Regions from separate parts of the Synechococcus sp. PROS-9-1 genome, predicted to be linked through region 4. Evidence: predicted binding sites of a transcription regulator. Region 4 holds the regulator's gene; each other region holds the start of a gene.

Region 1 (2,183 bases), 370 kb from region 4:
CGGGCAGCAGAACCTCGCCTAGGGGGAAGTGTTCCGGTTGATAAATAAGGGCAAGACCATGCAGGTTGAATCCTGTTTGAACATCGTTGATAGACAGCCCGCTCAAGTTGAGCCCGATGGCAGCGAACAGTTCTGCGGCGGTGATTCCAAATTTCACGGGCATTCGCCTCCCTCCCTGTAAGACCACGGGTTGTCCGGACCCCACCAACAGCAAGGTCGTTAAGGGGTAGATCGGTGCCGTGCGAGATCGACCGTCAAAGGGCATGCCAAAGCAGATCGGCCGGCGTTGCTCAGGTTGACTGAGAAGACAGGGCCCAAGCCTTTTATAGGTATCGAGCATGCCGGTGAGCTCCTGAGGTTCAGGCCGGCGAATGCGATGGGCGATCAGAAAGGCGCCGATTTGAACGTCTGACGCTCCTCCCGTGAGCATCAACTCCATGGCCTCATCGGCTTCGCTTCGGGTCAACCCTTTGCTGGTGTGCTCTCCACTGCCGATTTTGCGTAGCAATTGCTTGAAATATGCTCGCTTTTTGGCTTGTGGAGGCGTTTCCATTGATATGACCGCGGAACCAAAGGAGATCGTTCCGCAGAATTATCTCCTTTGGCGGTAGTCATTGATACTGGACTGTTTTATGCGCCTTAAGGGTTAGCTCGTGCATAGGCCTGCAAAGCTTCCATGGAGTGGGTGGGATGGATGCTGTCGCCCCTCGGCGTAATAGAGACGTTCAATGAGCAGGTTTGGAAACGTTTGGTGCACAAGTGAAGGTGTGACTGACAAAGAGTCGCTAATAAGGAAGCTATTGATACTTTTTAAGGCTTGATCCAGGATTTGATTTAACTGATTCGCAAATGAGGAAAGAAACATGAAAACGACCTAACCATCAACAAATTAATGATGCGCTTTTCCTCTCAGTCGTTCTGTCGCCGATGCTGCCAATTGGTTGCTCCTGGATTGTGCATTGGTAGCTAATGCATCAATTTTGGGTCTTGATCTTGTAGATGATTGATTCACTGCTGAGTGGCTACGCAAGGCGTGCTGATCTCTAGTAGTTCATTTATTCTTCTTTTTACATGACAACGACGGTTACTGCTTCTCTCATGGCAGCAAAAAAGGCTAAGGGGCTTTCTTTTGCTGATCTAGAAGCGGCCCTTGGGCTCGATGAAGTTTGGATTGCTTCCCTCTTTTATGGACAGGCCACCGCATCCCCTGAAGAAGCAGAGAAATTAGCAACTTTGTTGGCTCTAGATCCAGCCATTACCTCTGCACTGCAAGAGTTTCCAACGAAAGGAAGTCTCGATCCAGTAATACCTGTAGATCCATTGATCTATCGCTTCTATGAAATCATGCAGGTTTATGGAATGCCTATGAAAGATGTCATCCAGGAAAAGTTTGGCGATGGAATTATGAGCGCTATTGATTTTACTTTGGATGTAGATAAGGTTGAAGATCCAAAAGGTGATCGGGTGAAAATCACGATGTGTGGAAAATTCTTACCCTATAAAAAATGGTGAGTTTTTGATCTCATTTAAATAAGAGCTCGGCACGATCGGGCTTTTTTATTGTCTTTAATATTGCTGCTGAAGCTGGCGTACGGCTTGCTCACGTCGCTCTTGATTGGTGAGTTCTACGCTTAATGACTTCAACGCCATTTTGCTATGAGTTGTGGCCATGCATCCCAAGGCTCTTAATGCAGCCTCGGCAACAGCATCGGATCCTTCTTGGACCAGAATGCTAAGCCTCGTGCTAATGGCAATGTCGTCTCGTCGCTGAAGTAAGCGTATGCAGGCGATGACAACGGGATCACGCCAATCTTGCAGAGTGGATTCACACAACTGCAGCAATTCATTGGCTTGAAGTTGATGTGATTTGAAGCTGAGAAGATTTAAGCCAGCAAGTCGTTGGGCTTGACTTGGCAACTGCAGAATGTGCTGAAAGTCTGAATAGGTCAGCTCGGCGCCCCAGCAACTCAGTGCGTTGAGCAAGAAGGCATCTGGATCATTGGATTGGTTTAGTTGTGTGAGTAACCAATCTTTTGCTTCAGGTTGATGGCAAAGGCCGGCGGCATGGATTAATTCAGGCTGAATTCCGTGCTGTTGGATCAGGGTACGGATGATTGGCCATCCTGTTTCTGCCAACATCCCCAAGCGTTCAGCAACCGCAAAACGGAGTTCATCAGAAAGGC
Region 2 (2,183 bases), 390 kb from region 4:
TGAGAAGGATAATCGTCGATCGCTTGGATGTGACTACCCACAAAAAGACTCGGAAATAATCGTTTCATAACACGACGGTTTTCGAGGAAATAAGCTACTCCTGAGGGACATCTCAAGTTGTCTTCCAGGACTCGCCAATTGCCGTCACCATCCCTGATCAAGTCAAGTCCAGACACATGACACCAGCGTCCCAACGGTAATTCGATATCTTGCATTTCTGGTCGCCAACCCTGAGAACTTTCTACGTCTTCTCTAGGGATTACCCCATCGTTAAGAATGTGTTGTGGCCCATAAATATCTGCCAAAAAATGATCAATTGCGTCAAGGCGTTGCAGTAAACCCTCCTCTAATGTGTTCCACTCACTTTTATGAATCAATCTGGGCAAGGGATCAAAAGGAAGGATGCGTTCTGCTTCGCGGGGCCCTGAGCCGTTGATTCTGAACGTGGCTCCAAGCCGTCTCAACAGATTGCTGGCAGAGGCATGGTTACGTTGGAGTTCTGCTAAGCCGATGGCACCGAGTGAGTTGAGCAGAGGCTCTAAATCTGCACGCGGGGCAGCCTGCTTTCTGCAGAAATACTCGTCATATCCATGGGATGGCCGGTATTCCTTGAACATCGCACTAACGGTTATTGGGGGTATCCAAAAACTGGAGTGCCTCTTGCTCAGGTGTTGTTTGTTACTGATTCCTGGATCGTTCCTTTAACTCAAGCTTGGCTTCTGCCTTTTGGTCGTATCGATCACCTATTGCTCGATTTGCGAGTGCACGATCGCGATCAAGTGGTGGACGAACTGATGGTGATTTATGAGCGCAGTCAGGATCTCTGGGCGCAACAGTGGCGCGATGAGTTGTCAGAACTGCGCACTTTGAACCGGACGATTCAGCGGATGTATGAGAGGCCGCGGTACGTCAGTTGAACGGACCTTTTCTGGGCCTCCACCTGATGTGCTTGATACACACTGCGGCGATAGGTGAGCTGCACATTGGCTTTGTGTGCTGCGTCATTGAGTTGCTGGTAGGTGTGGCCCCGGTACAGAAGAGTGGTCATAAGACGTTCCACGAAGCAAGCTCAGGTCCCCGTTCCATGGCCTGAGTCGAACTGCGCCTCGCAAGGGAGCGAGGTGAACGCTGCGTATCAGCTGATACAGCGTAAGTATTCGAATCTCACCAGATCTTTGGCGTTTGCTTCGATACAAAGTTATGAAAACGTCTTGTTTTATGTATGGAGCTGGTTCGTTAAGTCCGTCAGGATTTGACCCATGGCAATCCGGCCGCGGCGTTCAACCGTTGCTCCGATGGTGGTCCACTGTTGCCTCAGTAGGGCAGGGCCATCGCGGCCTAGGGCGCCCACCACGTAGTCCTGGTCATCAGCGATCCAGCGCTTCAGTGATTCTGCGGTGACCTCCCAGTGGCACTGCACTCCTGCGGCATGGTCGCCGATTCGGAAGAGTTGTTCTGGGCAGTGCAGAGATGAGCCCAGCAGGCTGGCCTCCTTAGGTAGGCGAATACGGTCGCCATGCCAATGCAGCACCGGCTCGCTGGCGTGGAGCCCCCGCAGCGAGGGATCGTCGCTTGGATCGACCACCCAGTGGATCGCACCGATGCCCACTTCCAGCAGCGGTTGGGGTGGCTCTCCAACCTGCAGCGGTTCAACGGTTCCTCCCGCTGCAACGGCCAGCAGTTGCGCTCCGAGGCAGATGCCGATGACCGGTTTCCTCTGTCGGTGCCATTCCACCAGCCAATCAAGTTCGCTTTGAAGCCAGGTCAGGTTGGATCGGTGGCGATCGTTCACCCCCATCGGCCCCCCCAGCACCAATGCGATTGTGTTTGGGCAGGTGCTGGGATCGGGGAGGGTATCGCCTCGGTTTGGTCGCAGGATTTTGATCGTCATTCCCCGCTCGTCGGCGATGGTGCCAATCAAGTCAGCTCCCTCGCGATCAACGTGCTGGATCACCAACAGGGTGGTGGTCACAGCAGCAGATAACGCTGGGCGAGGGGCAACACCTCTGCTGGTTCGCAGGTGAGTAGTTCACCGTCGGCAAATACCTCATAGGTCTGCGGATCCACGCTGATGTTGGGTAGGGCTGAATTGAGTTTGAGTGCACTTTTGCCCACGTTGCGGGTGTGTTCTACGGCGATACAGGTGCGTTCCAGCCCGAGTTTGCTTTGGATGTTGTCGTTCA
Region 3 (2,183 bases), 390 kb from region 4:
TCAAAGGATCCAGAAGCAATTGATGCCGATGATCAGTTCACAGGCTCTTGTTTTGAGAGCTCAGGATCCGAAGGCACTTTGGAGTGGTGGTGCTGGTGCAGGGCTCGCCCAGTTGGCTCATGCTGAGTTGTATTCACGATTGTTCCGGAGCTGATGAGCAGCAAACTCAGGCTTGGCGTCGCCGGTCCGGTGGGCTCTGGCAAGACAGCGCTCGTGGAAGCGCTCTGCAGGAGATTGCGCGATCGCCTGCAATTAGCGGTAGTGACCAATGACATCTATACGCAAGAGGATGCCCAATTCCTGACGCGCTCAGGTGTGTTGGAGCCGGAGCGGATCCGTGGTGTTGAAACCGGGGGGTGCCCCCATACGGCGATACGAGAAGACTGCTCCATCAACCGAGCTGCTGTGAGTGACCTGGAGCGTCAGTTCCCTGGGCTTGATCTGGTGATGGTTGAAAGCGGTGGCGACAATCTTGCGGCCAGCTTTAGTCCCGAATTAGTGGACCTTTGTCTCTATGTGATTGATGTAGCGGCTGGGGACAAGATTCCACGTAAGGGTGGCCCAGGAATTACACGGTCGGATTTATTGGTGATTAACAAGATTGATCTGGCTCCTCTCGTTGGTGCCGATCTAGCAGTCATGGAACAGGACACGCTGAGGATGCGGGGGGATCGACCCTGGTGCTTTACCAATCTTCGAACTGGGGAAGGACTCGATCGCGTGGAAGCGTTTGTGTTGCAACAGCTACCAAAGTGAAGCGTATTTAGGTGTTTACCGGCCAAATTGTCCCGATTGATACAGGAACCCCTTGCTCTTGATCTGTACCTTTCGTTCTCCGGCGTTTAAGCGCCGTTTCACTTGTTTTCGGTACTCATGAGTTCATCATTGTCCAAGCGTCTATTTGCCGGCATGGCCGCAGCGTCGCTGGGTCTGGCCGTCACTGCGTGCGGTGGTGGCGATGAGAAGGCCTCCAACGTCGAATATGACGACAACGTCACTGTCGGGATCCTCCATTCCTTGACGGGCACCATGGCGATTTCTGAGTCCACCTTGGTGGATACAGAAAAGATGGCCATTGATGAAATCAATGCAGCCGGTGGTGTGGAAGTTGATGGCAAGAAGTACAAAATTGACTACATCGTCGAAGACGGTGCCTCTGATTGGCCCACTTTCGCTGAGAAGTCCAAAAAACTCATCGATCAGGACGAAGTACCTGTTGTTTTCGGTGGCTGGACCTCTGCTAGCCGCAAGGCAATGCTTCCGGTTTACGAATCGAAGGATGCTTTCCTCTACTACCCGATTCAGTACGAAGCACAGGAGTGTTCTAACAACATCTTCTACACCGGAGCGACTCCGAACCAGCAGTCGGAGCCCGCAACCAAATTTATGTATGAGAAGTCGCCTGCCGCTGGCAAGCCTTTCTTCTTAGTTGGTTCTGATTACGTCTTCCCACGGACGTCCAACACGATTACTAAATCCCAAGTTGAGCAGCTTGGTGGAACCGTTGTCGGTGAGGACTACCTTCCACTCGGTAATACAGAAGTTGCACCGATCATCGCCAAAATCAAAAAGGCTTTGCCTGACGGCGGTGTCATCATCAACACCCTGAATGGTGACCAGAACGTCGCCTTCTTTAAGCAGATCCAGGACGCTGGCATCACACCAGCCAACGGCTACTACGTGATGAACTACTCCATTGCGGAAGAAGAGATCAGCACGATTGGATCTGAGTTCCTGGAAGGCCATTACGGCGCTTGGAACTACATGATGTCGATCGACACCCCTGCATCCAAGAAGTTTGCTGCAGACTTCAAGGCTAAATATGGTGAAGACCGCCAGGTCGCTGACCCTCAGGAGTCGGCCTACAACATGGTTTATCTGTGGAAAGCAGCTGTCGAGAAGGCCAACTCCTTCGATGACAACAAGGTTCGTGAAGCTCTCGTGGGCATCACCTTTGATGCACCGCAGGGTCCTGTGGAAGTGATGCCAAACCATCACTTGTCTCAGACTGTCCGTATCGGTCAAATCACAGCTGATGGTCAGTTCGACATCCTCGAGGAGACCGATGGACCTATTGCACCACAGGCTTGGAACCAAATTCACCCAGATTCCAAAGGCTATGCCTGTGATTGGACTGATGCATCAAAAGGTGGCAAGTACAAGCTCTGATCTCTGTATCTCAG
Region 4 (2,183 bases):
CCATCCATGGTGTGCCAAGCCAACTGGCAGGCTCAAAGCACCTCCGCACCCTGGGCTTATGACCGATACCTCTCGCAATGACGGACGTCAGCCGGGCGACCTTCGCCCCTTCTCGATCAGCTGGGATCCCATGGGATTTGCCCTGAGTTCAGTGATCATCCACAGCGGACGCACCGCTGTTCTTTGCAGCGTTTGTCATCAAGAAGGGGTGCCTCGCTGGCGCAAAGATCAAGGCAAGGGGTGGCTCAGCGCCGAATACCGACTCCTGCCTGGATCAACTCCGGAGCGTCAAAACAGAGAACTGCTCAAATTGAGCGGACGCACCCAAGAGATTCAGCGCCTAATCGGCCGCAGCCTGCGCGCAGCCATCAACATGGAAGCTCTCGGCGAAAACACGTTGAGAATCGATTGCGATGTGATTCAGGCGGATGCAGGCACCCGCACCGCTGCGATCAGCGGATCTTGGGTCGCGCTTCAACGCGCCTGTGAGCGTCTTGTTCAACAAGGGGTCCTCAACACCAACCCTGTCCAATCCCAGGTGGCCGCCGTCTCCGTTGGCGTGATCCACAATCGCCCCCTTCTCGATCTCGACTACAGCGAAGACAGCCAAGCCGATGTGGATCTCAACATCGTGATGAACGAAGAAGGGCATTTGCTGGAGCTGCAGGGCACTGCGGAAGGAGCTCCTTTTAGCCGTGACCAGCTCAATGCCCTTCTTGACCTAGCCGAGCCTGGCCTGAAGCAGATCATGAACGATCAAAGAACGGCGCTCTCCGCTAGGTGAAAATGCGGAGTTTCGTGTTCCTTGCTACATGAGCAGGAGGGGCTGATCCATAGCATCCCGAAGTACGAGTAGGGACCATGGGCGAGGTCAGCCGCGGCTTCAGCCGCTACGCACCACCAACAATTCGCCCGGTGGGCTCGAACTTCGGAAGCCCCTCGGTTCCAGCCAGCCGCACCCTTCAAGACGTTATTCGGGGACTCGATGGTGCCAATACCGAGATGGTGGAGCGTGGGAAAACCATCTTTTTCCCTGGCGACCCTGCTGAAAAGGTCTATCTCATTCGACGAGGTGCCGTCCGCCTCTCCAGGGTTTACGAATCTGGAGAGGAAATCACTGTTGCCTTGTTACGTGAAAACAGTTTGTTTGGGGTTCTGTCGTTACTAACAGGTCACCGCTCTGATCGCTTCTACCACTCAATCGCTTTCACAAGAGTGGAGATGGTGACGGCTCCAGCCACATCTGTTCGGCAGGCTATCGAAGCTGACACCAGTGTTGGCTTGCTGTTGTTGCAGGGTCTGTCCAGCAGGATTCTTCAGACCGAAACGATGATCGAAACCCTCACCCATCGGGACATGTCATCTCGGCTGGTGAGTTTTCTGCTGGTGCTGTGTCGAGATTTCGGCGTGCCTGGTCAACGTGGCATCACCATCGACCTACGCCTTTCACACCAAGCCATCGCCGAGGCCATCGGTTCCACACGCGTGACAATCACTCGTCTCCTTGGGGACCTCAAGTCATCGAGCCTTGTCGATATCGATCGCAAAAAGATCACTGTTCTCGATCCAATCGCTCTAGCCAAACGGTTCAGCTGACCATTCAGGTGAAGATGGAGCTCACGTCCGAACTCTGATCCTTCATTCTCCGTGACCGGTTGGTTTCTACTTCTCGCTTTGCTTGTGCTTGGAGGCGTGCTCTCCACTCTGGGAGACCGCCTTGGCTCTCGCGTAGGGAAAGCTCGGCTGAGCTTGCTTGGACTGCGTCCGAAGCGCACGGCAGTGGTGATTACGGTGTTAACGGGCAGCCTGATTAGTGCGCTTTCCCTTGGACTCTTGCTGTTGGTGAGTCGGCAGCTGAGGGTCGGCCTGTTTGAACTCAATGCTCTCGAATCCAAATTGCGGAGCAGTCGCGCCGACCTCAAAACAAGCAAACGCGCTCAGAAGCAAGCCGGCAAAGAGCTCACAACGGCCCAACAGCGAGCGGCAGAACTGCGTCGCACCCTCAAGCCCCTCCAGGAACAAACCCGATCCTTAGAAGAGGAGCGGCAGCGATTGAGCCAAGACGTGGATGCGAAAGATGTTGAGATCCAACGCACCGAGCAGGAACTCTCGGCCGTGCGCTCGCAAATTCGTAGTGGCGAGAAGGAACTCAATCAACTGGAAGACTCTCTCTTAGCGCTGCG

The links. Region 4 encodes NtcA, which controls nitrogen genes in cyanobacteria. Its sites were predicted from a motif close to GTANCNNNNGNTAC; they were not measured.
Region 1: cynS (cyanase) is a predicted target of NtcA. The motif match lies at 794-807, and genes of this name have one in related genera.
Region 2: SynPROS91_RS11765 (DUF4278 domain-containing protein) is a predicted target of NtcA. The motif match lies at 1,133-1,146, and genes of this name have one in related genera.
Region 3: urtA (urea ABC transporter substrate-binding protein) is a predicted target of NtcA. The motif match lies at 786-799, and genes of this name have one in related genera.

What each region holds. Positions count from the first base shown of each region.
Region 1 covers NZ_CP047961.1:2,231,423-2,233,605, reverse strand. The annotation lists gene SynPROS91_RS11890 (anthranilate phosphoribosyltransferase family protein) at 1-553, opposite strand, end outside; gene cynS (cyanase) at 1,072-1,512, shown strand; gene SynPROS91_RS11880 (HEAT repeat domain-containing protein) at 1,567-2,183, opposite strand, start outside.
Region 2 covers NZ_CP047961.1:2,211,363-2,213,545, reverse strand. The annotation lists gene SynPROS91_RS11775 (circularly permuted type 2 ATP-grasp protein) at 1-617, opposite strand, end outside; gene SynPROS91_RS11770 (hypothetical protein) at 591-917, shown strand; gene SynPROS91_RS11765 (DUF4278 domain-containing protein) at 881-1,060, opposite strand; gene SynPROS91_RS11760 (type 1 glutamine amidotransferase) at 1,217-1,972, opposite strand; gene ureC (urease subunit alpha) at 1,969-2,183, opposite strand, start outside.
Region 3 covers NZ_CP047961.1:2,205,002-2,207,184, reverse strand. The annotation lists gene SynPROS91_RS11730 (urease accessory protein UreF) at 1-154, shown strand, start outside; gene ureG (urease accessory protein UreG) at 154-756, shown strand; gene urtA (urea ABC transporter substrate-binding protein) at 874-2,169, shown strand.
Region 4 covers NZ_CP047961.1:323,987-326,169, reverse strand. The annotation lists gene rph (ribonuclease PH) at 59-784, shown strand; gene ntcA (global nitrogen regulator NtcA) at 862-1,596, shown strand; gene SynPROS91_RS01555 (DUF3084 domain-containing protein) at 1,648-2,183, shown strand, end outside.